Regions from separate parts of the Paenibacillus sp. FSL H7-0918 genome, predicted to be linked through region 1. Evidence: predicted binding sites of a transcription regulator. Region 1 holds the regulator's gene; each other region holds the start of a gene.

Region 1 (7,815 bases):
TTTAGTGTACGTCCATCAATCATCGATTTTCCTTCTTGGGAGACGTACTGAACCAGTTCACGTAATTTCGTGCCTGGCTGGAGATCAAGTTTCAAAGTGACCTCATTGCGGTTAATACTGATATGAGAATTATTGACGCCCTCATATTGAGATACAATCTTCTGAAGTGGTTCCTGCATTGCAAACTGACGATACAAAAAGAAGCCACCAAACAATAGAGTAGCCGACAGTAGAGACGTTATCAGCACAGGTACAAGACGTAATTTCAAGAAACGTCCTCCTCTCAAAGATGACAAAATATAAAGCTCATTATAATAATTTATAGCTACTTGAGAGCTCATCAGAGAGACTGAAGTCTCTTATTGCTGTTCTAATTACAAGTAGTAGTATATCACAGGTGTATATACTAATTTCAAAATAAATGTGAATATATTTAAAATTTAATTTTTTAAATATTTCCATCAATACCAAATAAATTCCTCACTTTCGACAAAATCGGCCTTGATTTTTAATCAATCAGCCTATTTTCGTATGTGAATATAAGAGAATATTCGGTGATAACCACCCATTCAGTATATCACTTAGTATATCACTTTTGTACATCAAATAAATGTAAACAAGCGAACTTATAATAAAGTTCGCTTGTTTACTATGCCACCCTTAATTTCCTTATGTTCAGCTTAACTTTTAGGTAAACTGTAACCTTCGCCCATTCGGGACCCATCCGAAAAGCGATAAAATTGATAATAATACCGACCGCTCTGTTTATAAAAAAGCTGCCAAGCATACTCTCCGTTATATACTCCCGGCAGCAAGCGTTCAATCGTTATGTCCGGAAGATCAGCTTTGATAATGCCGCGTATTTTGGCTTCCGAGGTTCCTTTACTTAGTTCCTCAGCAAACACTGCGTCGTCGCCTTCAGCAAATTTTCCATCTACCGTAAAGCGGACCCAGACCATAAGAGCAGTCCCGGCTTCATTTTTCCCAGTTAATACCCAGTACACTGCATTTTCATCCCAAACCGATTTTTGTGCTTTGGTTACCTCTGTTAGACCCGCTCTGGTTTTGGCAACATCCTTAGCGATATCACGCTCGTTCCATTGATCTTTCATAATATAGGCATAGAACTGGATAAGTCCAAACCCCAGGAGCAGAATCAGAACTGACCCCAGGAGGATCCATTTTTTCCTTTTCTTCAAGGTACAGCTCCCTTTCTAGTAATATATCTTTTTTGATTATATAACACACCCGCGCGTTTATCCAAAATTTCATAATTTTCTAGCTTTCCCAGCCTTAAAAATACACAAAAGGCCGCAACTTTTGCTAAAAGCAAAAAGTCGCAGCCTATTATTTATTCGTTATTCTCCAGACTTAACGCTTCAATAAACCTTCGAAGGCTTCTTGCGCTTTACGCCGGATAGCTTCCTCATCCAGGGTTAAGCATTGTCCATGCTTGATGACCTGTTTACCATTCACCCACACATGCTCAACATCCTTAGCGCTAGCAGAGTAAACTGCATGAGACAACAGATCTGTGTGTGGCAGCAAATGTGGCTGATCGATATCAATAGCAATGAAATCTGCTTTCATCCCTACAGCAAGTCTGCCTACATTATTTAAAAAGATGGATTGCGCGCCATATTCTGTAGCCATACGCAGAGCTTCTGGAGCTGGAACAGCCGTTGGATCACCGCTGACACCCTTATGAATGAGAGCTGCAAGCCGCATCTCTTCAAACATATCCAAGTTATTGTTGCTTGCCGCGCCATCCGTGCCAAGAGACACCTTCACACCAGCTTTTAGAAGATCAGTAACCCGAGCCACTCCGCTAGCCAGCTTCAAATTACTGCCCGGATTATGAGATACACCCACATTATGGCGAGCCAAGATCTCAATCTCTTCATCATTTAAATGAACACCATGTGCAACTATCGAGGGACGTGTGAACATGCCAAGCTTCTCTAAGTGAGCTACAGGACGCAACCCGTAATCCGCCACATTTTGTTCCACTTCACGTTTCGTTTCGGACATATGAGTATGCATCGGTAAATCCAGATCATGCGCTGCCTGCACAAACTTAACCAGGAAGTCCGGAGGGCAAGTATAAGGGGCGTGTGGCGAGATCATAGTAGTAATTCTACCGTCAGCCTTTCCATGCCAGTTACGGGCAAAAGAAATCGCTTCCGCAAGCTTGTGATTCTGTACATCCTCTGGACATAACCCGATCACACCACGCATCAATACGGAACGGATACCTGATAACTCAGCTACCTCGGCTACTCGGTCCATATGATCATACATATCGAGGAAGGTCGTAGTTCCACCCTTCAGCATTTCCAATACAGATAAGGAGGTTCCCCAGTATACATCATCACCGGAGAACTTTTCCTCCATTGGCCACATCTTCTCCTGAAGCCACACTTGTAGCGCTAAATCATCTCCATATCCACGCAGCAAAGACATCGCCGCATGACCATGTGTGTTTACAAGTCCAGGCATGAACAGCAGACGGCTGCCATCAACCACTTGCACTCCAGCTTCCATCTGAGGCTCTTCTTTTCCTATGTAAGTGATTAAATCATCTTCAATAGTCATATATCCACTCAGAACCGGCTCATCCGTTCCCGGAGTCAGAAAATACCCGCCCTTAATTATCGTTTTATTGTTGTTCATGTTCACTTTCTTCCTTTCCATCCCGCAAGTAATAAGCAAGACTTTGCAGATCAGTTGTAAAATCAGCTGCATGCACCCGGATATTCGGTGGTGTCTTCAGAATCACAGGGGCAAAGTTCAAAATTGCTTCAATCCCAGAAGAAATGAGGATATCTGCTACATTTTGAGCTTCTGAATCAGGTACGGTAATAATGGCAATGCGAATACCTTGCTCACGAATTGTGCTGCCTAGTTCATCCATCGGTTGCACAGTAAGGGAGTTGATCTTACGTCCAACCTTAGGAGCGTACGAATCAAATATAGCCGTAATTTTCATAGTATCTTTGAGATATGCATTGTAATTAGACAAGGCATGTCCGAGATTACCTGCTCCAACTAAAGCTACATTAAGCTGTTGATCCAGCTTCAGGATATGACGGATTTTCTCAATAAGATACGTTACATCATATCCGATACCTTTTCTGCCGAAGTCACCAAAATATGCTAAATCCTTACGAATCTGTGCGGGATTAAGATCAAGCTTTTGTCCAAGTTCCTGAGAGGAAACTGTTAATATTTCGCGATTCTGGAGATCATTCAAAAAACGCAAGTACACAGGTAGTCTGCGAACAACGGCTTCTGATATTTTATCCGATTTCATATTTTTCCTCCTAAAAATAGTAATGTTCTTGTGAAAATCCATATTCAAACGTCTACCTCTCCTTATTAAGGACGGTACTGTAACACACCGCCCTTAAGGATAAGGAGGAGCTAAACTGAAGACGAGCGTTTTAAGAAGCGCCGCCATCCTCTAGCCATTCCGCTATGCGAGGGACCATTTGATCAGTAAGCATATGCTCCATTTTGGGACCAGGCAATGAATAAAGGAAATACTTCCCGTAATGAGATTCAATAACCCTTGTATCATAAACAATAACTATTCCGCGATCCTGCGCCGTGCGAACCAGTCTTCCGAATCCCTGCTTAAAACGAATAACCGCTTGAGGAACAGATAATTTCATGAACGGATTCTTCTTCTGGGCCTGTAATAACTCCGACTTCGCTTCCGCCAACGGGTGATTCGGCGGTTGAAATGGAAGTCTCACGATGGCCAGGCAAGTCAGTGCTTCACCTGGAATATCTACACCTTCCCAGAAGCTGCTCGTCCCCAGCAATACGGATGCTGCACTGTCCTGAAAGCGGCGGATCAGCTTGCTCCGGCTGCCACCTTCCACGCCTTGACCAAGCACCGTAATCTCTTGTGAGGCCAAAGCCTCTTTAAGCGGATCATATACCTGACGCAGCATTTTATAAGAAGTAAACAGAACCAGCATCCGCCCACGTGTTGTTTTAGCAGCTTCCGATAATGACTGTACGAGTGTATCGACAAATCGAGCATCGCCCACACTCCCCTTCACACTAGGAAAATCACGCGGTATAACTAGCAGTGCCTGCTCGCGATACTTAAAGGGAGATGGAAGGAGTGAGGTCATTAGACGTCCCTCTTCTGCAGCTTCGTTAAGTCCGAGATTATCAATCATAAATTGAAAAGACTTATCTACAGACAGCGTCGCCGAGGTAAGCACGATGCTTTTTTTCTTATCGAAGAACAACTCTTTAAGCTGGCTGCTAACATCCACAGGGACGGCATACATCTGCAGTGATTTGCTGCGGTAATTTCCATTTGCCTCCAGCCAATATACTACATTATCGTCATTCAGCCCCATAAAGAATCTTACTTGCTCACGGATGGAAGCCAAATCCTTAAATAAACCGCTAATATCAGTAACAAGACTGTCTGCTGAAGATTGGCTTTCCTGGTCGCGCATCTCGTTAAGCATTTTATCACCCTTACGGATGATGTCGCTTAACGTCAGATTCATAGTGTTCTCTAGCGCAACCAATTCATCCCAATCCTTCGGCTTACGGGCGGGAATCAACCGCATAACCAGTTGTCCCGCTTCCCCTGCCCCTGCATCACTGCGTTCCGGCAAAAGGCTGAACAGCTTGTCGCTGAGTGCATCCCAGGTTTCTTTGACGGTAAGCAGATCCGGGTAGATCCGATCGATGACTCCGCTCCATTCTGAAGCCTCTTCACTGCCTGACGACTGTAATATCTGACGCAGAGCAGGAAGCTGTCCGTTTCGGCTATCTTTATACAGTCGCGATAACGTGTGTGCCACAGTGAAATGCTTCATATGCATGCCAAGATGTTTACCAGCCACATCTTCTAAATGATGTGCTTCATCAATGACAAGATGCTCGTAAGCCGGAAGCAGCTGGTGCCCAGCCTTAACATCTGCGAATAGCTTGGAGTGGTTCGTAATAACCACGTCAGCAATCCCAGCTTCATGCTTGGCCCTATGATAATAACATTTGCGGAACCAAGGACAAGAACGGCCCAGACAGGAATCGGTATCGCTTGCCACCGTCTCCCAGAAGTCACCGCCCCGGCCGCTTAAATTCAGCTCTTCATCATCCCCTGATTCACTTTGAGTGAGCCATACAATCATCTGAGCGGCAGTAAGCGCATCTTCCCTTGGGCTTATAAAGTCCTTCTTATTAATTTTATGCTCAAACTTACGCAGACACAAATAATGCCCTCTTCCCTTAAAAATAGCAGCTTTAAACGGAAAAGGAACTACCTGCGTTAACAAAGGGATATCCCGCTCGCGCAATTGGTCCTGCAGATTAATGGTATGAGTGCTGACCATGACTTTTTCATTGGTGCGAACGCTTTGATAAATGGCAGGCAACAAATAACCGAGCGATTTACCGGTTCCTGTGCCCGCTTCGATCAGTAGGTGTTTGTCTTCGGCAAGTGCCGTCATCACCTCATTGATCATAATATCCTGAGCTTCCCGGCTTTCATACTGCGGTAATGTGTCTTTAAGTCGTTTGGTTACTTCGTCCATATAATCAGTAAAAGATAAATTCGCTAGCGGATTCTCAGCATGCTCATCTCTAGGTGGCGCTAACTCCGTCCAATCTCCTACTGCAAGCGCTAATTGACGATAGAAAGTCAGATCACCTTCGGGCTGTAGCGTTTCCGCTTCCCGCTCTCGCAGCAGACCATCAAAGTACCAGCCCAGATCACTATCCTCTTCGGTAAACAGCTCACAGAGTCTCTGGATCGTAAGCAGCGGCAGCTCGTAGAGCTCCTCCAGACATTTCAGCAGCACTAAAGCAGTCGCAAGTGCATCACTATCTGCCTGATGCGGACGATCATGTGTCACTCCAAAATGAGCACTGACAGAGCCTAGTTGATAAGATGTGAGCGAAGGAAAGCAAATTTTCAGAAAATCAATCGTATCCAAAATCCGCCCTTGAAATGGCAAATAACCACAACGATCTAAAGCATTTTGTAAAAAATGGAAGTCGAAAGCGACATTATGCCCTACAAGCACAACATCATCCAAGAGCGGAACAAGCTCCATCATCATCTCATCCAGCTCAGGCGCATCCTTAACATCATCATCGGTAATCCCCGTCAGACCTGTTATAAAAGGAGGAATCGGCGTTCCGGGCTTGACATAGGAACCATATACCCGGGAGATGGACCGGTCTTCTTCTATAATTGCAAGGCCAACCTGGATAATTTCACCCACGGATTGGGTTCCTGTTGTTTCAAAATCAAGCACGGCAAATTTCATTATAATTCTATTCCCTTTCAATTGAGACTCTTAATCAGCATAACAGAAGTTGCGAAAAAAGGCGATGCACACCACTGGTTCAGGGGATGCATCGCTTGAATGGAAATTTCCAAAACCGTTATTCTTTTACAAAAGGGAAACCAGCTGATTTCCAAAATGCAGCTTCCCTCCACGACGGCGGCATACCTCTAAGTTAACGTTTGGTTCCGGAAGCGCAGGGTCATGCTGCAAAGCAAGATCAAATAATTCCTGCGCTTCATTGAAACGTTCCTGTGAGGCTCGTATGCAGCCTAAAGCATTATAAACCATGGCTTTCAGCTTGGTTTCCCGTATCAAGCCCAGCATATGGTTCAGATGACCCCAAGCGGCCTCACCGTCACCTTCCTGCAGATAAGAGATGGCTAAATATAATCGAGCAGCCAAGCTATCCGGGTATTGCGCAATAACTTCTTTAAACTGATCAATACACTTTCCATACATCAGCAGCTTATAATACCCCTGACCTCTTACAAAGGAATCCATACATAGCTCTGGTGCTTCCTGTTCCGGCACTTCCTCTTCGACCACTGCTGTAAAATCCGCACTTTCGCGAAAGGAACTAAGCTTCTCAGCAAAAGCGAGCCATTCATCCATCACTTTGTCGCTCAGTCTATGCAGCATATTATAATTGCATAAAAGCTCGTTCCGGCGGGCACCCTCCGCTGTAGGGTAATCTGTTACGATCTCCTGAAGCACCTTGTTCATTTCAGCAAACAAATGTTGAAACATGGGCGATCCCCCCTTACTGAAGATGAAATCAGTTCAGCTTGCCTGACTTCATTTTCTGCGAGATCGGGGTCTTTCATCCCTGCCATTCATTACATGGCGTAAGTCCATACATTAAGCGATTGTAGCATGCAATTCATGATCAGCCAGCTTCACTGGTTTGTTATTCTCATCCACGAATACCACCGTTGGCTTATGTGACTCCAGTTCTTCTGAGGACAACATCGCATACGAAATGATAATTACTGTATCGCCCGGCTGAACAAGACGAGCTGCGGCACCATTAAGACAGATCACTCCGCTTCCGCGCGGTCCAGGGATTACATAGGTTTCCAGTCGCGAACCATTATTGTTATCCACAATTTGAACTTTTTCATTCTCAAGAATGTCCGCGGCTTCCATCAAGCTCTCATCAATGGTAATACTGCCTACATAGTTCAAATTCGCTTCCGTTACTGTTGCGCGGTGAATTTTGGATTTCATCATATGTCTAAACAAGTGCAGCAACCTCCTTTGGAATAAATACATTATTATCAATCAAGCGTGTTCTGCCAAACTTCACGGCGAGCGCTATTATAATTTCCCCATCCACTTCTGATAAAAGAGCTTCATCCTCTAATCCTTCAAGATCAGGGAATGTTAAGATCTCCGCATAATCAATCACCGCTAGAGGGGAGCTGGAAATAACCGATGTCAACAATTCCCGCACTTCAGCAACGGTTGTTACTTTTCCTTCTTCAATAGA
Region 2 (7,815 bases), on a different contig from region 1:
ACAGATTCTCCCCTTTTTCATACACCATATCGGTCAACGATGTATCGGGCAGCTGCATTTTTGCTAGCACATCCAACAATTGTTCGTCTGCATGTTCTTCTCCATTCAGCAGCAGGTTGTCCCGGATCGTTCCCCGGAAGAAATGACTTTGCTGAAACACTACAGTAGCCGCTTGCCAAATGCTCGTTTCATCCAGTTCCTTCACCGAAATGCCGTTTAACCGTATATCACCGGCCGTTGGTGTTCGCAGCTTGAGCAGCAATTCGATAATCGTTGATTTTCCTGATCCACTCGGCCCGACAATCGCCGTTTTGGAACCAGGTAAAATGTGCAGGGATACATCCCTGAGCGCCGGTCTCCACTCCCCTTCATATTGAAACGTAACATCGGATAGCTCCATCGTAACGGCATGATCAACAGACAATGTGCCACTTGGCTGCGAAGACTGCTCATCAAAGGTCTGAACTGTTTCCGTCAGTCGTTTGGCTGCGTGTTCGCTATCCTCTTTATACGCGGGTAATGTGGCCATAGCCGCCGCTTCTTCAAATACGGTTTGTGATGCCATAACCAGCATGGCAAGAAATACGCCTGCAAGCGCTCCTTCCATAATTAAATAGGCGCCAAGCGTAAGCACTCCCCAGGAAACGAAAAACGTAACAAAAGTGTGCATCGATTGCCCGCGCAGCAGTTGCCCGGCTGCTCGTTGCTGCTCAGCTGCCAATACAGTGGAAGCATGCTGGAGATGTTCCTCACGCTGTGCCAATTGACCATATACTTTTAAATCCCGGAAACCGTATAACACTTCGGTAACTTCCGTGGACAGCTGCGCCCTCTGCTCACGAACGCGTCCATGTATTCTCCGCTGCCCGAGTAACACAATTCCCGGTACAACGAATGCCGTTACCAGCATACCTATTACAAACAAAACGGCAATCCAGATCGAAAAGGTAGAAGTAAACAGCACCGTAGTCAAAAACACCATGACGACCATGATCGGAGGATAAGCGACTCGCAAAAAATAATTTTGCAAACTTTCCACATCCCCAACGATCCGCGCAAGCAGATCCCCGCTTCGATTTTTGTTCAATATACCAGGCGTTAAAGGAATAAGCTTGGCAAAAAAGGATGTACGTAAACGGCTAAGCATGGAGAATGTCGCCCGGTGAGAATACAAGCGTTCTCCATAACGACTCGCCGCCCGAAGCAGACCCAGCAGTTTGACCATGGAGGTGAGTACAATTAAAGTATAAAGCGGTGGCGCAAATACCGTTTGCGAAATCAGATATCCGCTCGCAGAAAAGAGTGCCACACCGGCTATGCCGGCGATAAATCCACCCAAAATCGAAAGAATGATATCCTTGCGCTCCTGAATCATCGCCTTTGACAGAACAGCCAGTTCATTCATGAGGATATCCCCCCTTTCCGCTCTACATCAATCATCTCGGCATACTGAGGCAGGCGCTCCAGAAGCTCGTCATGTCGTCCCGAGTCCACCAACACTCCATTGTCCATAAACAAAATCTTGTCGGCTTGTTGAATCGTATATAATCGGTGAGCTACCGTAATCATTGTAGCCGTTTTTGCCAGTTTGGCTATGGAGCGTTGCAGTACCCGCTCGGTGTGCAAATCCAGTCCAACTGTGGGTTCATCAAACAAAATGATAGCAGGACGCTTCAAAAAAGCGCGTGCTAAGGCAAGCCGTTGCTTTTCCCCACCAGACAGTCCCCGGCCTCCTTCACCAACAAAGGTATCAAATCCATGCTCTAATTGGGCTGTAAGCGCAGCGAGTCCTGCTTCTTCCCCCGCCCGCTCAATTTCTGCCCTGGAGATGCTCCCACGAGCACCAATCGCAATATTTTCAGAAAATGTGCCTGCAAAAATATACGGATGCTGCGTAATGTAGCTAACATGTTCGAACCATTCAGTTTCATCGTATTGCGAGAGTGGACTTCCATTCACCAGAAGCGTTCCCGATTCTGGTTTCAGCAGACCGGCAATGAGATGTAGCAAAGTCGTTTTGCCGGAACCGCTTTTGCCAACAATGGCAATGTGTTCTCCTGGACTAAGCTGGATCCGCCCCGTCTTAAGCTCGAAAGAATCTGGAGCATACTGAAACCGGAGTTGGTCAATTACGATGGACGGCGGTATTAAAAGGTCTCCAGAATGGGTAAGTTCCAATTTGCTTATTCTGTCGGTCCTATCACCGACCTTATCCATGCTGTCGATCTCGTCGATTCCATCGGTTGTTAATGCTCCTTCAATGCCATTAGCGTCCCTGCTCCCCCCTGCCGTTTCCTCAAGCATCTGTTCCACCTTACGAACCGCACCCATACTTGTCCGGCCACTGTGAAAGGCCGTTCCCGTATTCTTTAACAGGTTGTAAAACTCGGGAACGAGCAGCAAAACGAGAAAGGCGGTGTGGAACGTCATAGCTTTGAAAACGAGCAACTGGATGGCCAGTTCAAGAGCGACAATGCCAATGCTAAGCATTACGATCGATTCCAGCATGAAGGTATTCGTAAACGCAATCTTCAAAATGCCCATTGTGGCATCACGATAACCCAAGCTACTGCGCTCGATCTCCTGTTGCTGACGGTAAGCCCGTCCAAATATTTTCAATGTCACCAGTCCTTGAAGAGAATCCAGAAACGTCCCTGAGAACTCAGCCAGTTGCGCATATTTTTCTTCGGATTTGTTCTTCGTTTTCAGCCCTACCAAAATCATGAACAGCGGGATGAACGGAGCAGTAAACAATAGAATGAAACCTGTGTTGGCATGTTGGATAAATGTAACGACCAAAATCAGAACCGGGATGATAGCAGCTTCCATCATACGCGGCATGTATTGACTGAAATAACTATCGGCCTCATCCACAGCATCCAGAGCAACACTGACCTTTCCTCCCGTCTGTCCACGAAGGGTTGAAGGCATGGAGGCATGAGTCAAGTTTTGCAGCACGGCAGCGCGCATATTTGTCTTAGCAGTGGCAGCCATATGTAAGCCAACTATACCGTTTCCATAAGACAACAGTGTGCGCACAGCCATAACAGCTAGAAGTATGCCGAGCAACAGGATAACCGATGAAAATGAAGCTTTCTCGACAAAAATCCGTTGGACTGCTTCAGCAAGCAGTCCAGCCTGACTCACAATAGCTATACCAAGCGCTAGTGAAATGATTGCGAGGAGAGCCATGTTTTTCCTTTGTGAAGACATTTGTTGAGAAATCAGACTGGATTTCCTCTTCACAGATCACACCTCCTTTATCTATAGGCTGGTAGGAAAACCTCAAACATACCGTAATGGATTAATCAGCTTTATTTTTTCCCTTTAACATAATCCGCATCAAACAGGAAGAGTTTGAAGACCAGAATAAGGGATGGGATCAACAGGCATAGACCGCCGATAAACACAATTACTAACGCTAAACCCATTGCCGGTGAAGTTGCACTGCTCTGAATCGTGATATACGGATCAAGAATATAAGGGTATTGCCCAATCCCATAAGCGAAAAAGGCACAGAAAAACTGCAACATGACGCATATAAAAGCTAATCCGTAAAGGCGTCCGTTATATAATAGCCACATCGCGATCATGAAGAAAGCAACGGAAAGTGCCAGCAACCACCATAAATCCATCATATTTTGAAAATGCCGCTCATTGTGTTGACCCAAATAGATAAATGCTGTCAGTGCGAGGATTATCGTCGGTGTGCTCCAAAACAGGGCGTAGTTGCGCATCAGCTTCAACGCGGAATGATCCTCCGCCCGAGATGCGTAAAATGTCAGAAATGAGCCGCTAATGAACAAAACGGACACGATTGCCAGTCCAACGATACTCCACGATAATGGATTGGTAAACAGCGCCCAGTAATCTAGAGAAACCGTCTCCCCCTGCTTCACGATAAAGCCGCCTTCAGACAAAGTTAGCGCCACTGACAACGATGCTGGAATAAGCAAACCTGTAGCTCCGTACAAAAAAAGATAAACTATGTTTTTCTTGGAACCGTAATTTTCAAAAGCATAGAATGAACCGCGAATCGCAAGAAGAATCACTGCAATGCTTCCCGGAACAAGTAACGCGGAGCCATAATAATAGGCTGTGTCCGGAAAAAAACCGACGATGCCAATATAGAAAAAGATAAAAAATACATTTGTAATCTCCCATACGGGTGATAAATATCGGGAAATCAGACGATTAATGAGATGATCCTGCTTTGTTAAACGTGCATAAAAGGCGAAGAAGCCCGCTCCGAAATCAATGGAAGCTATAATTAAATAGCCGTACAAAAACAGCCAGAGCACCGAGATGCCAATCAATTCGTAACTCATCATTCAGTGCCCCCCTTTTCCGTAAATTGATTAGGATGATCCTTCATCCATTTCTCCATCTCAGCTTCTGCCGGATTATTGTTGAACAAGCGTCTCAGCACGATTACACACATACTGCCGAGTACGATGTACAAGAGCAATAAGGCGAAGAATATAATTCTTACATTCGGTGAAGACGTGGCAGCCTCCTCAACACGCATATATCCACGGATAATCCACGGCTGTCGGCCAATCTCTGCATAAAACCATCCCAGCTCAACAGCCAGAAAAGCGAGAGGGGCGCTCAGTGCGATGATGCGAAGCATCCATTTGTTAAGCGCATTACGCTTTTTCCAGAACACAAACAGAAAATATAAAAACGAAATCGCGAGCAGAGTAAATCCAATTCCGACCATTAAATCAAACAGATAATGAACGAGAAGCGGTGGCCATTCTTCCTTGGGGAATTCCTCGAGCCCCGTCACCTCTGCATTAAAGTCTCCAAAGGCCAGGAAGCTGAGCAGCTTCGGCAGATGAAGAGCCCCTAGAACTTCATGCTCTGCATTCAGCCATCCCAATAGCACCAAATCCACACTGCTGCTCGTCTCAAAATGCCACTCTGCCGCTGCAAGCTTCTCTGGCTGATGCTCGGCCAAAAACTTGGCGGACACATCACCGGCTAACGTGTTCAGCAAACCGAATAGTAAAACGACCGCCATCATTAGATTTAAAGATTTTTTGTGGTATGCGGACACACCTTTTCTCAGCATCGCGAAGGCTGCAATCCCGGCTAACAAGGCAGCTCCAGTCAAATAGGCCGAGCTTAATACATGGAACACTTTGGAGAACGTCGCCGTATTCAGCATCGCTTGCACCGGGTTAATCGCTGTGAATTGGCCTGCTTCCATGACAAAGCCTTCAGGCTGGTTCATGAATCCGTTCACCGTCGTAATAAAAACGGCAGACATGCCTGCCCCGGCGACAATCGGTATCGTCAGCAGCCAATGGATATACGGATTTTTGAACCGACCCCATGTATACAAATAAATGCCCAAGAAGATAGCTTCAAAGAAGAACGCGAACACCTCCATGAATAACGGAAGTGCAATGACATTCCCAGCCAGTTTCATAAAATTCGGCCATACCAGGGCCAGCTGTAGTGAAATCGCTGTACCGGTCACGACACCAACCGCCACAGAAATGACAAATCCTCGAGACCACCGCTTTGCCATAAGTGTATAATGGGGGTCCTTCTTCCGAATCCCGATAAACTCTGCTATAGCGATCATTAGCGGTATACCGACGCCAATCGTCGCAAAAATAACGTGGAACCCGAGAGTCAAGCCTGTCACCAGCCTGCTCCATAGCACCGTATCAATTGCCATTCTTTACTGCTCCCTTCAAAACACTGTTCATTTTTCTATGATTAGGCCTGCTAACTGTTGGCTGCATTCAATATCAGGTTTAGCAAGGTTCAGCGACATCGTTGCCTGTTCGTTTTAGTATGACGTTCATCGTTCTTTGCTATGTAAAAAGAGAAAAAATTCACAAAGCAAGAGTTGGCGAGCCCGATTTATCTGATACTGAGCAGTCAAAATTATAATGTGACCTAATAATTAAAATCATCTTATCTTAAATTGCAAGTAATTCAATCACAGATATCTCTTAATCCCTAAACGTTCAAGAAAGGGTCAAATCTTTCTGACAACTCAGTGAATAACACAAAAAGTACCCGAAGGAGCTATTGATTGATTAGTGTATATGTGATGTCACAAGTTCCCTCCTACTTCGATGCTGGCAAAAAAAACGATATTTTCTCATTTTGAGCCGTAATATATCCCCCTTTTGCAACAAAAAAACACTGACTCAAATCATCAGTGTTTTTTGAATTAAAGCTAATGTCATCTTCGTCATGACAAATCTTGATCTGCCAATATCATTTAGTACGGCCGTAGAAAAAAGAATACCCATCTGACTTCCCAAGCTTAGTCGTCTCCGTTCCGTCCACTAGCTTGACCGCTTTCAGCAACGATACAATTTGCGTATGCATTAGCTTTGCATCAAATTTGTCCATCTCTCTGTTGTCACTATCCACGAGCAGATAGTCGGGCATTGGAATGAAACCAATCACCGGTATCCCTGCTTCAAATAAGGGCTGACTCTCTCCAAACTCAAACTTGTTATGTCCACGCAATAATACAGTACGTGTGCTATCTGTCTTTTCAATAGCCTTCAGCCAAATGGCTGCCATCATTTCATTGCCCGCATAGGTATATTCTGTACTTATTTGTCCAGTTGGACCATAGTGACCCGTATCATCGTCCTTCCACTCCATGCTGCCTAAATGCTCAATCGTAATTCCAGCTACAGCTTTTAAATGGCCATTCTTGCCATCCCACAGCTCTCGATGCCCCTCCATCCAGGTGGAAGTTGCCTGAGAGGACCCTTTGAACTCCGGTAATCTAAAATGCCCTGTCACAAAAGCAAATATCATCGTACGTTCCGGCTGCTCCTGCTGTAAGTAACGAATCATAGACAGTATGCCCACAGCGCCATTCTCCTCCACCACATTTATCCCATCCGTATGAGTATTTACGATAATTGCTTCGTCTTTATTCTTACCGTCAATTTTCACATAAAAGGATTCTGTTGGGGCATCTTTTTGTATTACCGCTTCTAAAATAACCGTACCTTCTTTATGCTCCTGAGCTGCCCTGATCACCTTTTGCCCTTCCGTTTCATTCACCCAGATCGCAGGGATTCCAGCATAATCGGTGGTAAAAGGCACATATTGCTCTTCAACCTTATCGTCAGATACCCCTTTCCAGACTAAAACAACAGCTTTTACGCCCTTTTCCTTCGCTTGCTCCAATTTAGCTTCTTTTAAAGCTGTAGTGAGGACCAGATCGCCTTCATTTGGGGCAATTTGGTTGTCCATTGGAGATGAAGCCCGCATATTCATAACGATCCCACTTGGAAAATTTCTGAAATTCTCAATTTCAATGACAGCAATTTTTCCGCTGGCCTGGCCATATTCACCACGCTTCGTATACACCAGCTCCCCAGTTACACCTTTTTCGTCAGTTTCCCCGGAATAGGGAAAAGCTGAAGAGACATGAATTTCCTGCTGATCAATCATTAAAGCACTGTTCTTTTCTTCCCATCGGTCAAAAGTATAGCGATCACGAAATACTTGCAGCCCCATATCCGTTACCTGTTGCTCCAGCCAAGCAATAAACTGATTGTGACCCTCAGAGCCGGTTGTACGGCTTCCAAAAGAATTCATTACTTCAATATCTTTGAGCATCACTGCTGCAGAATCCAATTTACGTTCATCGATCGTCACTGCCGTATCAGCTGCTAATGCTACAGGTGTTGTAATAGGTTTCGCATAGATTCCAATACCCCAAAGTGCAGTAACGATAAGTGCAGCAATGCTGAATAACACTTTACGAACCACTAGAAACGGAGTAACTCTTCTGCTTACCTTTTGCCCCAAGAGTCCTCT
Region 3 (7,815 bases), 270 kb from region 1:
GCAATTTATTTCTTTTTCCTGATGACATTGTTTATTCCGGCGACCAGCTACATGATTCCCAACTTTGTCAATCTAAAAGAGCTTGGATTACTGAATCAGTACGCTGCCTTTTGGCTGCCGGCTGGTGCGAATACATTCTATTTTCTACTCTTAAAGAACTTTTTTGATGGGATACATCCTGAAATTTTTGAAGCCGCGCGGATTGACGGCTCCTCTGAGCCGAGAAGCTTTTTCTCCATTGCAGTGCCATTGTCGGTTCCGATATTTGCTACGCTGGCGATCTTTATCTTTTCTACTGCATGGAATGACTGGTTCTGGCCATCTCTGGTTATGCACAGTGAAGAGAAATATACGCTCGCGACAGCAATCTATAAATACGTTATTAATGTAAAGGCACTTAATACGAATATTAAATTCGCTATCCTATTTATCGTATCGTTGCCGCCGATCCTTGTCTTCCTGATCTTCCAAAAGTTCATTATGCGTGGCGTCGCATTATCAGCAGTTAAGGGATAAGCGCGGATCGACGAATTTAGTCACGGATCGTAAACATGCACATGAAAGGAATATAAATGCACCTCGTTTGTAAACGATTTCTCTTTTATGATCGATATGTAAGATAACTATGAATTGAAAAGGGGAGTTTCAATGCGTAAGTACTCTAGCGTGCTACTAAGCCTCCTTGTGGCCGGATCATTGTTAACCGCATGCGGCGGTAACAACAATAACGGAAACACAACAGGAAACAAGGAAGGGGAAGCGACTACTGCGCCAACGAATGCTGCAACAGATAATGCTGGCAGTGCTACAGCAGCGCCAACTGATGATATCACACAAAGAAAAGTGACCATCAAAATTCACTATCCAACCCCTGACCTAACCGAAGTTAGAGCACAGGAAGATGACAAGATCAAACGTTTCCAAGAGGAGTATCCGAATGTTGAAATCGTCAAAGACGATTGGCAGTACAATGTAAGTGAAATCGGCATCAAAATGGCAGCGAATGAAGCTCCAACCTTCTTTAACACTTACGCTACAGAAGCAAAATTCCTAGTTGAAAAAGGCTGGGTAGCTGACATTACGGATCTGTGGAATAAATACGAATTTAAGGATCAAATTAACCCGGTTCTCCAAAACCAATTTATCATTGACGGAAAAGTATTCGGCGTTACTCAAAAGGGTTATGTAACAACCACAATGATCAACAAAAAAATGCTGGATGAAAAAGGCGTTGCTGTTCCATCTATGGATTGGACTTGGGATGATATGCTGAATACCGCGAAAGGTGTAGCTGATACCAAAAAAGGGATTTCCGGTATTGCTCCAATGGGTAAAGGGAATGAAGCAGGCTGGAACTGGACCAACTTCCTGTTCGAGGCTGGCGGTGAAATTCAGAAGATTGAAGGCGGTAAGGTTGTAGCTACTTTTAATTCTGAGGCTGGGATTAAAGCGCTGGATTTCTACAAGAAACTTAGATGGGAAGCAAACGCGATTCCTCAGGACTGGGCACTGGGCTGGGGTGATGCTGTAGGCGCATTCCAACAAAGTCGTACAGCAATGGTAATGGCTGGATCTGACGGTGTTATTGAGCAAGCGTTGAATCAAGGCGGTCTGAAACCAGAAGATGTACTTACGTATCCAATGCCTGCGATGGAAAAAGGCGGAAAACACACTGGGGTACTTGGTGGTGACTACCTTGTAATCAATCCAAATGCAACACCAGACGAGCAAGAAATGGCATTTCGTTATATTACATTTGATTACTTCTCCGATAAAGGTCTAGAAGCACTGGATGCGGTTCTGCAACAACGTACAACGGATGGCAAATACTTTATTCCGCCGCTCTTAGATTACTATTCTGCAGATTCTGACTTCGGCAAGAAAACAAAAGCTGTGTATGATAAATATACAAATGTATATCAATACAGCCCTGATATTTTAGGCTTGCTGGACGGTAAACCGGAAGCGCAATACAATACACAGGACTACTACGCAACCATGTCCAATGTAATACAAGAGCTGTTCTCCAAAAAAGGAACAGATTCCAAGACACAGCTTGAAGCTGCTGCCAAAACAGTGCAAGAGAAATTCTTCGATACAATTAAAGTAGAATAGGCAAGGAAGAACAGAACCGGCTCCTTTAGGAGTCGGTTTTTTTATGTTTATATTATTGATATTTTTATAAATCAACCCAACGGATGGCTTCCGACTATTTTTTAGAGGGTCATGAGAAAAATAGAGTGTCAACAAAATTAGATTTGCATTTTTAAAATATTTTTGCGAGCGGAAAGGTAGAAAATGGGTATCGGTTCTTGTCTTTTTAAACATAAACTTTAGATTTAAGGAATAATACAGCATAAATAATGGTAAAAAACCTATAATATGATCGAATGAAAGCGCTTTGAAAACAAATCAAAAAAACTTTATACTTTGTGAAAGATTTCACTATACAAGGTGGAAATGATGTGATAAGATAAATGTGTAGAGAAAAACAACCTAAAAATTGACAGGAGGACGAGGGAGATGGCAGTTAAGAACGAAGTCGCCGCCCAAGTTAAACAAACTACCGCTGAAGAGTATATTCAGACTTTGGTGGATAAAGCGAAAAAAGCACATGAGGCATTCATGGCGCTGGATCAAGAGCAAGTTGACACAATCGTTCATGCAATGGCGTTGGCTGGACTCGACAAACATATGTACCTCGCTAAATTGGCTGTAGAAGAAACTGGCCGCGGGGTTTACGAAGACAAAATTACTAAAAACATCTTCTCGACAGAATATATCTGGCACGGAATTAAATACGATAAAACAGTAGGCGTTATTGAAGACAATGCTTATGAAAGCTTCCAAAAAATTGCTGAGCCCGTCGGAATTGTAATGGGTATCACACCGGTAACCAACCCTACATCCACCACGATGTTTAAAGCGTTGATTTCGATTAAGACACGGAACCCTATTATATTCGGTTTCCACCCATCTGCGCAAGAGTGTAGTGCAGCAGCTGCTAGAATTCTTCATGATGCGGCTGTAAAAGCTGGCGCACCTGAGAACTGTATCCAATGGATTGAAATGCCAACGATGGACAAAACAAACGCTTTGATGAACAACCCTGACGTTGCACTTATTCTCGCAACAGGCGGTTCTGCAATGGTAAAAGCAGCTTATAGCTGTGGTAAACCAGCTCTTGGCGTAGGTCCTGGTAACGTACCTGCATTCATCGAAAAGAGCGCGGATATCGATCAAGCCGTAACGGACATCATTCTTTCCAAAACATTTGATAATGGTATGATCTGTGCTTCCGAGCAAGCTGTTATTATCGAAGAACCAATCTTCGATCAAGTGAAAAAGAAAATGATCGCTAATGGCTGCTACTTTGTTAACAAAGAAGAAGCTGCCAAACTGACTAGCGGCGCTATGAACGTTGATAAATGTGCAGTTAACCCAGCAATCGTAGGACAATCCGCAGTGAAAATTGCTGAAATGTGCGGCATTCAAGTTCCTGCCGGCACTAAGATTCTGGTAGCAGAACTTGAAGGTGTAGGCACTAAATATCCATTGTCCGCTGAAAAATTGAGTCCTGTGCTTGCTTGCTACAAAGTTAAAAACGCAGATCAAGGTATTGAACGCGCAGCACAAGTTGTTGAATTTGGTGGTATGGGCCATAGTTCGGCTATCCACTCCAACAACGAAGAAGTAATCATGAAGTTCTCCAACCGTCTGCAAACAGGACGTATTCTTGTTAACTCGCCTTCCACTCATGGTGCGATCGGCGATATCTATAACACTAACATCCCTTCGTTGACGCTGGGCTGCGGATCTTATGGTCGTAACTCCGTGTCGCAAAACGTTACAGCAATCAATTTGATCAACGTGAAAAGGGTGAATCGTCGTACCGTGAATATGCAATGGTTTAAAGTACCTGACAAGATCTATTTCGAAAAAGGCGCTACTCAGTACCTGACCAAAATGCCTGATATCACACGTGTCGCAATTATCACTGACCCAATGATGGTTAAGCTTGGATATGTGGAGAGAGTTGAACATTACCTGCGTCAACGCCAAACTCCTGTAGCGATCGAAGTGTTCTCGGAAGTTGAACCAGATCCATCGACAACTACAGTTGAAAAAGGTACAGCAATGATGAACAGATTCCAACCGGACTGCATCATCGCACTTGGCGGTGGTTCCCCAATGGATGCTGCAAAAGGAATGTGGTTATTCTATGAACATCCAGACGCAGACTTTAACGGTCTGAAACAAAAATTCATGGATATCCGTAAACGGGTTTACAAATTCCCTAAACTTGGAAACAAAGCTAAGTTTGTAGCGATTCCAACTACTTCGGGTACGGGTTCGGAAGTAACATCTTTCGCAGTTATTACCGATAAAACAACTGAACAACACACTAAATATCCTTTGGCTGACTACGAGCTAACTCCAGACGTAGCTATCATTGATCCAGAGTTCGTATATAGCTTGCCAAAAACTGCTGTAGCTGATACAGGTATGGACGTATTGACACATGCCATCGAAGCTTATGTATCTGTTATGGCGAGTGACTACACGGATGGTCTGGCAATTAAAGCAATCCAATTGGTATTCCAATACCTTGAAAAATCGGCTCTTGAAGGCGACAGAGTTGCCCGTGAAAAAATGCATAACGCATCAACACTTGCTGGTATGGCCTTTGCTAATGCTTTCCTGGGTATTAACCACAGCTTGGCGCATAAATGGGGCGGTCAATATCACACTGCTCATGGTCGTACTAATGCGATCCTTATGCCACACGTTATTCGTTACAATGCTAAGAAACCTACGAAGTTCGCTTCGTTCCCTAAATATTCACACTTCGTAGCTGACGAGCGTTATGCAGAAATCGCCCGTATTCTGGGATTGCCAGCTCGCACAACTGAAGAAGGTGTAACTAGCCTGATCAATGCTATTCGCGACATGAACAAAAAACTGGGTATCGAAGAATCCTTCCAACAATTGGGCTTTGATCCTAAGGATTTTGAATCCCATGTAGATTACTTGGCTGACCGTGCATTTGAAGATCAATGTACAACTGCCAATCCTAAGCTGCCACTGGTATCTGAACTTGCAGATGTATACCGTAATGCTTTCTACGGAAGATTTGATAATTAATATTTGGTTAAGTAGATAATAGGATGGTTGTGGATTAGATATAAGTGACAAATATCACCCGAAAGGTGATATTTGTCACAGTCTATTTATAGAAAATAAACTAAAATGTTTATATAAACAACGGTCCCATATATGGAACAATGATTGTGAATTTTCGAACAACCATGTTTTTCTTGGGATCACGAGACACGGGATCAACCTTCAAGCCCGCGATCTCTACAAATATAATATAAATATAGATGGAGGGATTTAGCATGTCGGTGATTGAAAAAGATGTACAAGAAGTGAAATCCGGTTGGAGAAGTTTTGCAAAAGGTAAATGGTCCAGAAAAGTTGACGTTAACAACTTTATCGCAAGCAACATTAAGCCTTATGAAGGAAACGAAGAATTCCTCGTAGGACCTACTAGTAACACAACTGAACTGTGGAAGATTATTTCCCAATTGAGCAAGGAAGAAAGAGAAAGAGGCGGCGTATGGGATGTTTCCCTAGATACTGTCTCCACAATCACTTCACATGCTCCAGGCTACATTGACAAGGACAAGGAACAAATTGTAGGCGTACAGACTGATGCTCCTTTCAAACGTTCCATCCAGCCATTCGGCGGGATCAAGATGATGGTTGATGCTACGAAGGCTTATGGCTTCGAGCTTCCACAAAACATCGTTGACATGTTTACGAACATTCGCAAAACGCATAACCAAGGCGTATTTGATGCATATACACCAGACATGAGAGCTGTGCGTAAATCCGGCGTAATTACAGGTCTTCCTGATGCTTACGGCCGCGGACGCATCATCGGCGACTACCGCCGCATTGCTCTGTACGGTATTGATTTCCTCATTAAAGACAAAAAACAACAACAAACTGAGCTTGAAGTAGATTCCATGACTGAAGATATCATTCGTTTGCGTGAAGAGCTGTCTGAGCAAATTCGTGCACTTGGCGAATTGAAAGAAATGGCAGCTGCTCATGGTATGGATATTTCCAGACCGGCGACCAACTTCAAAGAAGCTACTCAATGGGTATACTTCGGATATCTGGCAGCAGTTAAAGAGCAAAATGGTGCGGCGATGTCCCTGGGCCGTGTGTCCTCTTTCCTGGACATCTATGCAGAACGCGATATTGCTGAAGGTACTTTGACTGAAGAACAAGTACAAGAAATCGTCGATCATTTCGTAATGAAACTGCGTATCGTGAAATTCTTGCGTACACCTGACTATAATGATCTGTTCTCCGGCGACCCAACATGGGTAACTGAATCCATCGGTGGTATGGCTGAAGACGGAACAACTCGTGTTACTAAGAACAGCTTCCGTTTCTTGAACACCCTGTACAACTTGGGTCCAGCTCCGGAACCAAACTTAACTGTACTGTGGTCCGAAAAATTGCCTGAAGCCTTCAAAAAATATTGTGCTAAGGTTTCCATCGAAACTAGTGCAATTCAGTATGAAAATGACGATGTAATGCGTCCATACTGGGGTGAAGATTATGCGATTGCTTGCTGCGTATCTCCAATGCGTATCGGTAAACAAATGCAGTTCTTCGGCGCTCGTGCCAACCTGGCAAAAGCATTGCTGTATGCTATCAATGGTGGTATAGACGAAAAATCCGGAGCACAAGTTGGACCGGAATTCCCAGCGATCACTTCTGAATATCTGGATTATGACGAAGTAATGAAACGTTTCAAACCGATGATGGAGTGGTTGGCTAAGACTTATGTTAACACTTTGAACATCATTCACTATATGCATGACAAATATTCTTACGAACGTATCGAAATGGCGCTGCATGACCGTGACATTCTGCGTACGATGGCTTGTGGTATTGCTGGGCTGTCCGTTGCAGCTGACTCACTAAGCGCAATTAAATACGCCAAAGTAAAACCTATTCGTAACGAACAAGGTATTGCGATCGACTTCGAAACCGAAGGCGAATTCCCTTGCTACGGTAACAATGACGATGCTGTAGACAGCATCGCAGTAGAATTGGTTGAAACCTTCATGACTATGATCCGTAAAAACAAAACATATCGTGATTCTGTACCGACTCAATCGGTACTGACCATTACTTCGAATGTAGTGTACGGTAAGAAGACAGGTACTACACCTGACGGACGGAAGAAAGGTGAACCTTTCGCACCAGGTGCTAACCCAATGCACGGACGTGACAAGAAAGGCGCCTTGGCTTCCCTGAACTCTGTAGCTAAACTGCCTTACTCCGATGCACAAGATGGTATCTCTAATACGTTCTCCATCGTACCTAAGGCACTTGGTAAAGACGAGGATTCCCGTAAGTCTAACCTGGTACACATGATGGATGGATACTTCCATAACAACGCTCAGCATTTGAATGTTAACGTATTTAACCGTGAACAGCTGATGGACGCTATGGAGCACCCAGAGAACTATCCACAATTGACTATCCGTGTATCCGGTTATGCAGTTAACTTCATCAAGCTGACTCGTGAACAACAAATGGATGTAATCAACCGTACATTCCACGGTTCGATGTAATTTGTTCCTGTCATGAAGATCTTTGAATTAGTACTACTATTGAAATAATTGCAAGGAAGATACCGCCCTTGTCTCAAGGGCGGTAATATCTTGTTTGAGAATTGTTAAAATTTTAAATTTTATTGCCGCGATATAGGGATATGACAGTCTCAAG
Region 4 (7,815 bases), on a different contig from region 1:
TGTTCGTTGCATTGCTTGTAACAATATATTTGGAGATGAACCATACGGTTGTCCCTTTGAATAAGAACTTAACGCAGCAAGTGGTTACTGCACGCAGCGACCAGATTGATTATTGGTTTAATCAGCGCATTGGAGAGATAGACATGCTTGCTTCTCTAGCTTCGGACCATCAGTGGACACGAGATGAATTGCTACAAGAGTTCGATAAGTTCGAGGCGAAGAAGAAAGTAGAGTACGAATCCATACGCGTGGTGGATATTCACGGAAATTCCTGGTCAGCAAGGGACAAGCCTTTTTCGATACTAAACCGACCCTACTATCGAAAACTGCTGAATTCAGATTCCAATTATGTGGTAAGCAATCCGATCGTATCCAAAGCGAATGCAGCCGAAATCGTCGTCATTCTTTATCGCGTGAATCCATCGGTGAATGATGAGGTAGCTTATATTGCCGCAGCCGTCTCCGTCAAGAAGATGAGGGAGATTGCTCAAGATGTAATGCTATATGACCAGTCAGGCCAGCTTATCGTCGATTGCAGAGAGCTGGGTGAAGAAGATGGAGCGGAGGATACAGCAGATAAGAAGAACATGAGTGTATTTGAGGCTCCAATTCAAAATGTGGAAGGCTGGAAGTTAGTACTCAAAGTACCGAATTCAAGTCTATCGTTAGCGGTGATCAAAACCCAGCGGACTGCATTGCTGGTAGGCGTTCTTATCGGTAGTGCGTTTATCGTCTTTCTGGTGCTGCTTGCTTCTTCCATTATTCGTCCAATTCAGTCGCTTCGCCAGGTAATGGAAAATGTGCAGAACGGCAACCAAACCATACGAGCAGATGTTACGCGCTCGGATGAGATCGGCGATCTTGGACGAAGCTTCAATGACATGCTTGTTCAATTATACGCTGTGGAGCAGGACCGAAAGGAGATGGAACTCAGACTGATTCATGAGCAGATCAAGCCGCACTTTTTATACAACACATTGGATACGATCCAGTGGATGGCAACGGAACATGGAGCAGACAATGTGGTGGAGATGGTGGAAGCGCTTAGCGCGTATTTCCGATTAGGGCTTGGCACAGGCAGTCCATACATTCTGCTTGATCAGGAGTTGTACCATGTCGAGAGTTATCTTCATATTCAAGGTGTGCGATATGAGGAGATTCTGGACTACGAGCTTCGATATGATGAAAAGCTTGCTCAGTGCCAAGTCGTTCGCTTCATACTGCAGCCTTTGGTGGAAAATGCGATTTATCACGGGATTAAGCCACTTGGGGATCAAAAGTGCAAAATTTCGATTACAGCATATAAACAGGCCGATTATTTGGTCATTAAGGTTGAAAATAATGGGGTTATGATTCCGGAAGAGAAGCTTGAGCAGATAAATCAAGCCCTTCTTGATGATACATATGATCGTTCTGCCACAGGCTTTGGGCTATACAGTGTAAACCATCGCATTCGACTAGCTTACGGAGTGCCATATGGCCTTGCAGTGAAGAGCGAAGATGGCATTACCGTTATGGTCATTCGAATACCTTTGGACGGGGAGTGGAATGAAGATGTGGAAGATTGTCATCGTCGATGATGAAACGATCATTCGCAAAGGCTTGCGACAATACATTGAGGAGAGTCCGTATCTTTTTGAGGTTGCAGGAGAAGCGAAAAGTGCAAACGAAGCATTGAATATGGTGGAGGAAGCCCCACCACATGTATGTCTTGTGGACATCAACATGCCGAATATGAATGGGCTCGATCTGATGAATATATTGCGCGAACGCTGCCCGTCGGTTCTGGTTGTCATCATCAGCGGGTACGATAACTTTGAATATGCGCGTCAAGCCGTGCAACTGCAAGCATTCGATTATGTATTGAAACCTGTGCCGAAGAGTGATCTGAACAAGCTGCTTCATCGGATCGATGAGCATCTTCAGGTAAAATATCCTTTGCATTCACATGAAGACAGGGTGGATAAGGAGCGGGAGCTTCCCGGGTATACAGGGGATGGAACAGTGCTTATCCAAAAAGTGACCGAGTATATTGACAGTCATTATCAGGATCCGGAGCTGTCTATTACTCGAGTAGCAGCACTATTTCATATCAACCAAACCTATCTTAGTAAGCGTATGAAGCAAGAAATCGGTGCTTCATTCCTTGACTATGTCACCGAGCTTCGGATATCGAAGGCGAAGGAGATTCTGGATGACGTAATGCCGAATATCAAAATCGGGGATCTGGCCGTGAAGGTAGGGTATAAGAGCCAGTACTATTTTAGTCGTGTGTTCAAAAATAGAGTCGGCTCAAGCCCCTTAGAGTACAAAAAGCATCCGTTCGGTTATGGATAGGAGGGCCATTCTCGTCCCTCTGCAGCACGCCATAGATGCTATGCTCGGAGCCGCCTTCTATCAAAACGGTTGGATTTTAAACATGAGCGAGAAGATGAAGTTAAAGCATCCAATTGTGCAATATTTTTATGAACTAAGGCGTCAAGAGCAGATAAACTGTCTGGAAGTGTCTTAGGGCTCCTCATATAAGTTTGTTCACATTGTCCACCCACGCATGTGGAGAGTGTCGCTCTACTGGTAAGGAAGGATACAGTGCTATGAAATCCTTATATTTATTGGACTTTACGGACAAGTATGAGAAAAAATGTTGTTAAAGAGATGGCATCATTGCTGTCTCTTTTTTGTTTCACTTTTTTAGCATTGCTCTGACTCTGGTTCCCGCTGCCGCATCCTACGATTACAAGCATGAAAGACTGCACGAAAATTAGTGTTGATGCTTATGTTTAACCCCTCTCTGCTCTGCTAGGTGACAGGCATCATAGACGTACCTGCGTGATGTTGCTACGATGTTCCATGGAAATTAAGTGAAAGTGATCACAAGAAATTACAGAAGGAGTCATTTATCGTGAAAAGAATCGTAACACTGAGCACCCGCAAACTGATGGATACCGCAAAACACGGCGGATGCGGCGCATGCCAGACCTCTTGCCAGTCCGCTTGTAAAACTTCCTGCGGCGTTGCAAACCAGAAGTGTGAAAATGCAATGAACAGATAGGATTCGGAATTTTACCGCCCATTGCTCTGCTGATGGGCGGCTATTTTTAAGAAATGGATACTATCCCTAAAGGATGGCGAAGCCGTTTCTACTTGTGTGCAAAAGGAGCTTGATTAGTAAGTATGATTCATCAATATAAACTAAACGGATACAATATCGTGCTCGATACCTATAGTGGCTCGGTGCATGTTGTTGATGACCTAGCATATGAAATTATAGCGGATTATGAGAAAACTTCTGTCGATCAAATCGTGACAACAATGTTGGATAAATATAAAGATGATTCCAGCATTTCCGAGAGCGACATTCGAGAAACCATCGTGGATATCGAGGAGCTTATAAATGATGGACAGCTTTTTACAAAAGATGAGTATGAGAACCTCTCGCTCGATTTAAAAAAACGAAAAACTTATGTCAAGGCACTCTGCCTCAATGTTGCGCATACCTGTAATTTGTCATGTGACTATTGCTTCGCTAGTCAGGGGAAATACAACGGAGATCGAGCAATCATGAGCTATGAGGTTGGACAAAAAGCTATCGATTATCTGCTTGAAAACTCAGGTCATCATCGAAACCTGGACATTGACTTTTTCGGCGGGGAACCACTTTTAGCCTGGAAAGTGGTTAAACAGATCGTAGCTTATGCAAGAAGCAAAGAACAAGAATACAAAAAGAAGTTCCGCTTCACCTTCACGACGAACGGGATGCTGCTGAACGATGAGGTCACCGAGTTTTTAAATCAGGAAATGTACAATGTCGTATTAAGCCTGGATGGAAGAAAAGAGGTTCATGACCGGCTTCGCCAAACGGTTAACGGAAAAGGCAGCTATGATCATATTCTTCCGAAGTTCCAGGAATTCGTTCGTAAGCGCGGAGACCAAGAGTACTATGTACGAGGAACTTACACTCGTAACAATGTCGATTTCACCAACGATATATTTCATATCGCAGACCTTGGTTTTGACAAAATTTCGATGGAACCGGTCATCTGTGATCCAAAGGAGCCCTATGCACTTACCGAGGAGGACCTGCCGGAGATATACAACCAGTACGAAATTCTCGCGAAGGAAATGATCGGTCGCGGTGAACAAGGCAAGGGTTTTACCTTTTATCACTACATGCTAGACCTCTCGGAAGGACCTTGCATCCAGAAGAGAATCACTGGCTGTGGGTCAGGAACCGAATATCTTGCCGTCACCCCTTGGGGAGAGCTTTTTCCTTGCCACCAGTTCGTAGGGGATGAAGAGTATAGCATGGGGAACCTCTGGGATGGCATCACAAAACCTGAGCTGCAATGTCAATTCCAAGAGAGCAACTGCTACTCGAAGCCGGAATGCAAGGACTGCTGGGCTAAACTCTACTGCAGCGGTGGTTGTCCAGCCAATGCACTGCACGCGACGGGTTCCCTGGTCGGAACCTATGATTTCAGCTGTGACGTCTTCCGCAAAAGAGTCGAATGTTCCATGATGGTGAAGGTGGATGAATCTATTAGAGCGATGGAAGAGCAACCTAACTAATTAAAATAACGAATGAATACACGATAACCGAGAAATAGACACTTATAAATGAAGTGACTTTTCTCGGTTTTTGTATGAATTTAGAGAAGGAAAACCGTAAAACGAGCGAGACTACCGGTTTCTGCATTTGAGAACGAGATAAAAATGAACGGGTGTTTGGAGGATATGAATCATGAGGGTTAAAATATTTCTTATCGTGACTATATTGTCTGCCTGTTTGGTTGGATGTAGTAATGGAACAGTATTTAAAGATCAAAATGATGGAATTGCAAAGAATATCCCTACGATTGAACCATCAATGGAGATGATCTTATTCCAAGTAATACATCTGAACCTTTTGTAGGAAGTAAGGATTTGGATAGTGAAACTGAGAAGTTCTTCTATGGAACTTGGAAAGTTGAAAACCTTTTAGGATTTGCAAATTCTTACAATGATGCTTCGGAATATCCAACAGGGCAAAACGTTATTGGTGATGAAATTTTAATCAAAAAAGATTCCTTTTTATCAAAAGGGTTTGAACACTATCCTGTTTATCAATATCAGCTAGAAGCTCCACTCTATAACATTACAGAAGTACACTAAAATAATGACTCTTCTTATAGAGTTTATAAAATGGATATGCCGAGTTTAAGCATGAATGATGAAGTAAAAGTATTAAGTATCTCCGACTCTTCTACAGGACTTGCTATACCCCTAAGTTTTTTGGATCTGAATAATGACAGACTTATCTTGATATTAGAGGCAACACAATTTGAACTGAAAAGAGTCATGAAGTAAAGGTTATACCAATTGGTTAACGGTGAGCGACCCTCGACAGAACCATTCAGCATTGTTTCACCTGAGGCGTTAATTCTAATAGAGAATGTTCTGAATGATAAGTTTTTAGTGAAAAAATTGAACCATGGTTTTCTGATAATTAGAAGGACAATGGCGTGCAATTTGAATGATGTGGATTAATGATCGATGAAATAGGCAATAAAAGATGTAGTTAGAGAAGTGAAGTGAGAGAGAAGGTTATTGCAGACTCCTAAGAGTCTGCATCGGGACGGCATGATAATAATCTTGCTCTTAGCTTTGGGTCGGTAGCATAAATATAGAGTCCATGGATGCCACGTTTCATTAAAACATTGAGCGAATTCAATATGATCTCTTCTTTAATCTGTTTTATTTTCTCATTGGCGAAATCAGTTCGTGAGGTAAAGGCACCTACGTCCTTGTACTTAGTGACGTCAATTAGAATTTGATCTGTTTTCTCATCGTATCTAATGGATGGGCCAAGGATTACACCAACATAATTCAAGTCAAAACCCTGGATCGTATAAATAGAACCTACTTCTTGAATAGTATGAACTTCTTCGGCCCAAGTAGTATTGTTTCTCGTTATATTCCACGGCATTTTCAGCCCATCAGCTTCTACGTAGTATATCTCCCCATCCTTTTTATGTTCATAATCAAAGGTAGATACCATTCTGGATAAACCGAATTCCTGATTCTTGTCTTCAATCGCTTTCTTTAATTTATGTATGTCACTGAAGATTTGTAGATCATATGCATTATTGCTTACTGTAGGAATCTTGACAAGCTTCTTAGAAAGAAAACTGTCGATCCAATTTATGATTTCTGGACCTGCATCCATTCGAAATTGGTCGGTTAACAGGAATTTTTTGGTGTGATATTTTTCTGTTATTTCATTTAGCATTTGTTTATTCCAATAACTTTTAATCTTGAGAACCTGCCTCGGATCAAAGATTACAATAGTTACAGCACTTCTTTTAATGATCTCCTCCAATTGATTCGCATACCGGAAGTTGTTATAAGAGTCTTCTTTAGTTAAGAGTAAGTGTGCTTCATCTACTAATACAATATTAGCTGGTTTGGTATTTGGATCAACTGTTTTGTTTATGAAAGATGTTGGTTTCAAAAAGTTTTTCTTTTTCAAATTAGGGAGACTCTTAGCTATACTTTGATAGGTTTTTAACATTTCGCTATGATTTACCAATAAGTAATTATTTGTACCATTCAAATTGGAGCTATCATCGTTAGCATAATCTTGAATAGTGTTAAATAGAGAACTTAATAATACACTTTTGCCTGTGCCTGCGTTGCCTTCAATTAATAGTACGTGAGGAGTAGTTTTTTTAGCGTGCTTTTTGCAAAACTCGATAACCGAATTTTTTACTTCTAGTTGCTGTTCCGAGAGCTCTCTATACGGAGAAAGCTTATACGTATCCTTATTTCTTAAGTTCTCAAGTGTCTGCTCTACAATATGTTCTTGCTTCAACCTTTCCCATATTTGCATGAATATTTCTTGGTTGTAATATTCCTTTTGGTAATAATTGTGCATCTGGGTTTTTACTGTTTGGCTTACATTTTGGAGTTTGAATTGATTTTCAGCAATAAAATAATTAATTAGATTGGTCTCGATGTTATAAGTAGCAGATTGATGAAACCTCTCGTCCCCAATAATTATTGTTTGATTATGGATTTTGCGTTGTGGATTTTTAAGGTGCTCATTTAGTCGTCTCTTCACGTGAACAGTTTGTCCAATATAAGCTTGGGACAACTTTTGATTATAAAGAATATAGATGACTGGATGGTTGATTAAATAATCTGCTTGGATGTGATCAGAATCCCATTTATTAAAGCCTATTTTCTCAAAAACAAGTTCTCTCGCCATTTTAGTCTCCTGCATGATTGGATTTTCATAGAGATTGAATACAAAGCTTCGATGTTCCAATATTTGCAATCAACTCCAAAATACTAAAGCCATTTTTAGACTTTTACAGAAAAAAACGTTTATGTATGAAGGGAAAATAACAAAGATAACCTAAAAGAGCTAGTGCACTATTTTAGGACCCCGCTTACCTCTTTTACAATCCTCATCATAGCCTCAATTTGCTTAATACTTAAGCCGCTCACAGCAACCATATACTCATCAACTGCCGCTTGTTGAGCAGCTTCAACCTCATTTTGTTTATCGTAATTCTGAAAAAACTCACTTGGCTGAACCTTTAAGGCTATCACAATTTTCTCAAGTGAATCTATGGAAAAGTTTCGTTCTCCTCGTTCTACTGACCCTATATAAGCATCATCCAGATTTGATAACTCCGCAAGTTTTTGTTGGGTTAAGCCCTTTGATTTCCGAATATCCCTTACTCTATCTCCAACCAAGTTGCGTAACTTTGTCATTATTATTCACCTCTCCTAAAGGGTAGGAGAGTAAAGGTATAAATAGCAGGGATTCAT

Evidence for each region. The regulator Rex, encoded in region 1, represses fermentation and respiration genes when NADH is low (regulators of the CRP and FNR family bind a similar motif). The targets are predictions, from matches to a motif close to TTGTGAAATATTTCACAA.
Region 2: MHI15_RS21325 (cytochrome ubiquinol oxidase subunit I) is a predicted target of Rex. The motif match lies at 5,841-5,858, and genes of this name have one in related genera.
Region 3: pflB (formate C-acetyltransferase) is a predicted target of Rex. The motif match lies at 5,290-5,307, and genes of this name have one in related genera.
Region 4: scfA (six-cysteine ranthipeptide SCIFF) is a predicted target of Rex. The motif match lies at 2,860-2,877, and genes of this name have one in related genera.

Annotation. Positions count from the first base shown of each region.
Region 1 is NZ_JBBOWJ010000001.1:783,304-791,118, forward strand. Features, by position in the region: gene MHI15_RS03680 (hypothetical protein) at 1-269, opposite strand, end outside; gene MHI15_RS03685 (cell wall elongation regulator TseB-like domain-containing protein) at 681-1,199, opposite strand; gene MHI15_RS03690 (amidohydrolase) at 1,372-2,673, opposite strand; gene MHI15_RS03695 (redox-sensing transcriptional repressor Rex) at 2,660-3,313, opposite strand; gene dinG (ATP-dependent DNA helicase DinG) at 3,444-6,305, opposite strand; gene MHI15_RS03705 (tetratricopeptide repeat protein) at 6,432-7,073, opposite strand; gene panD (aspartate 1-decarboxylase) at 7,185-7,568, opposite strand; gene panC (pantoate--beta-alanine ligase) at 7,561-7,815, opposite strand, start outside.
Region 2 is NZ_JBBOWJ010000003.1:315,604-323,418, forward strand. Features, by position in the region: gene cydC (thiol reductant ABC exporter subunit CydC) at 1-1,405, opposite strand, end outside; gene cydD (thiol reductant ABC exporter subunit CydD) at 1,402-3,246, opposite strand; gene MHI15_RS21320 (cytochrome d ubiquinol oxidase subunit II) at 3,315-4,331, opposite strand; gene MHI15_RS21325 (cytochrome ubiquinol oxidase subunit I) at 4,328-5,692, opposite strand; gene MHI15_RS21330 (hypothetical protein) at 6,244-7,815, opposite strand, start outside.
Region 3 is NZ_JBBOWJ010000001.1:1,056,390-1,064,204, reverse strand. Features, by position in the region: gene MHI15_RS04990 (carbohydrate ABC transporter permease) at 1-516, shown strand, start outside; gene MHI15_RS04985 (ABC transporter substrate-binding protein) at 649-2,115, shown strand; gene adhE (bifunctional acetaldehyde-CoA/alcohol dehydrogenase) at 2,524-5,145, shown strand; gene pflB (formate C-acetyltransferase) at 5,400-7,661, shown strand.
Region 4 is NZ_JBBOWJ010000002.1:1,246,844-1,254,658, reverse strand. Features, by position in the region: gene MHI15_RS19465 (histidine kinase) at 1-1,580, shown strand, start outside; gene MHI15_RS19460 (response regulator transcription factor) at 1,555-2,337, shown strand; gene scfA (six-cysteine ranthipeptide SCIFF) at 2,903-3,052, shown strand; gene scfB (thioether cross-link-forming SCIFF peptide maturase) at 3,175-4,569, shown strand; gene MHI15_RS19445 (hypothetical protein) at 4,924-5,151, shown strand; gene MHI15_RS19440 (DUF2075 domain-containing protein) at 5,597-7,246, opposite strand; gene MHI15_RS19435 (helix-turn-helix domain-containing protein) at 7,414-7,758, opposite strand.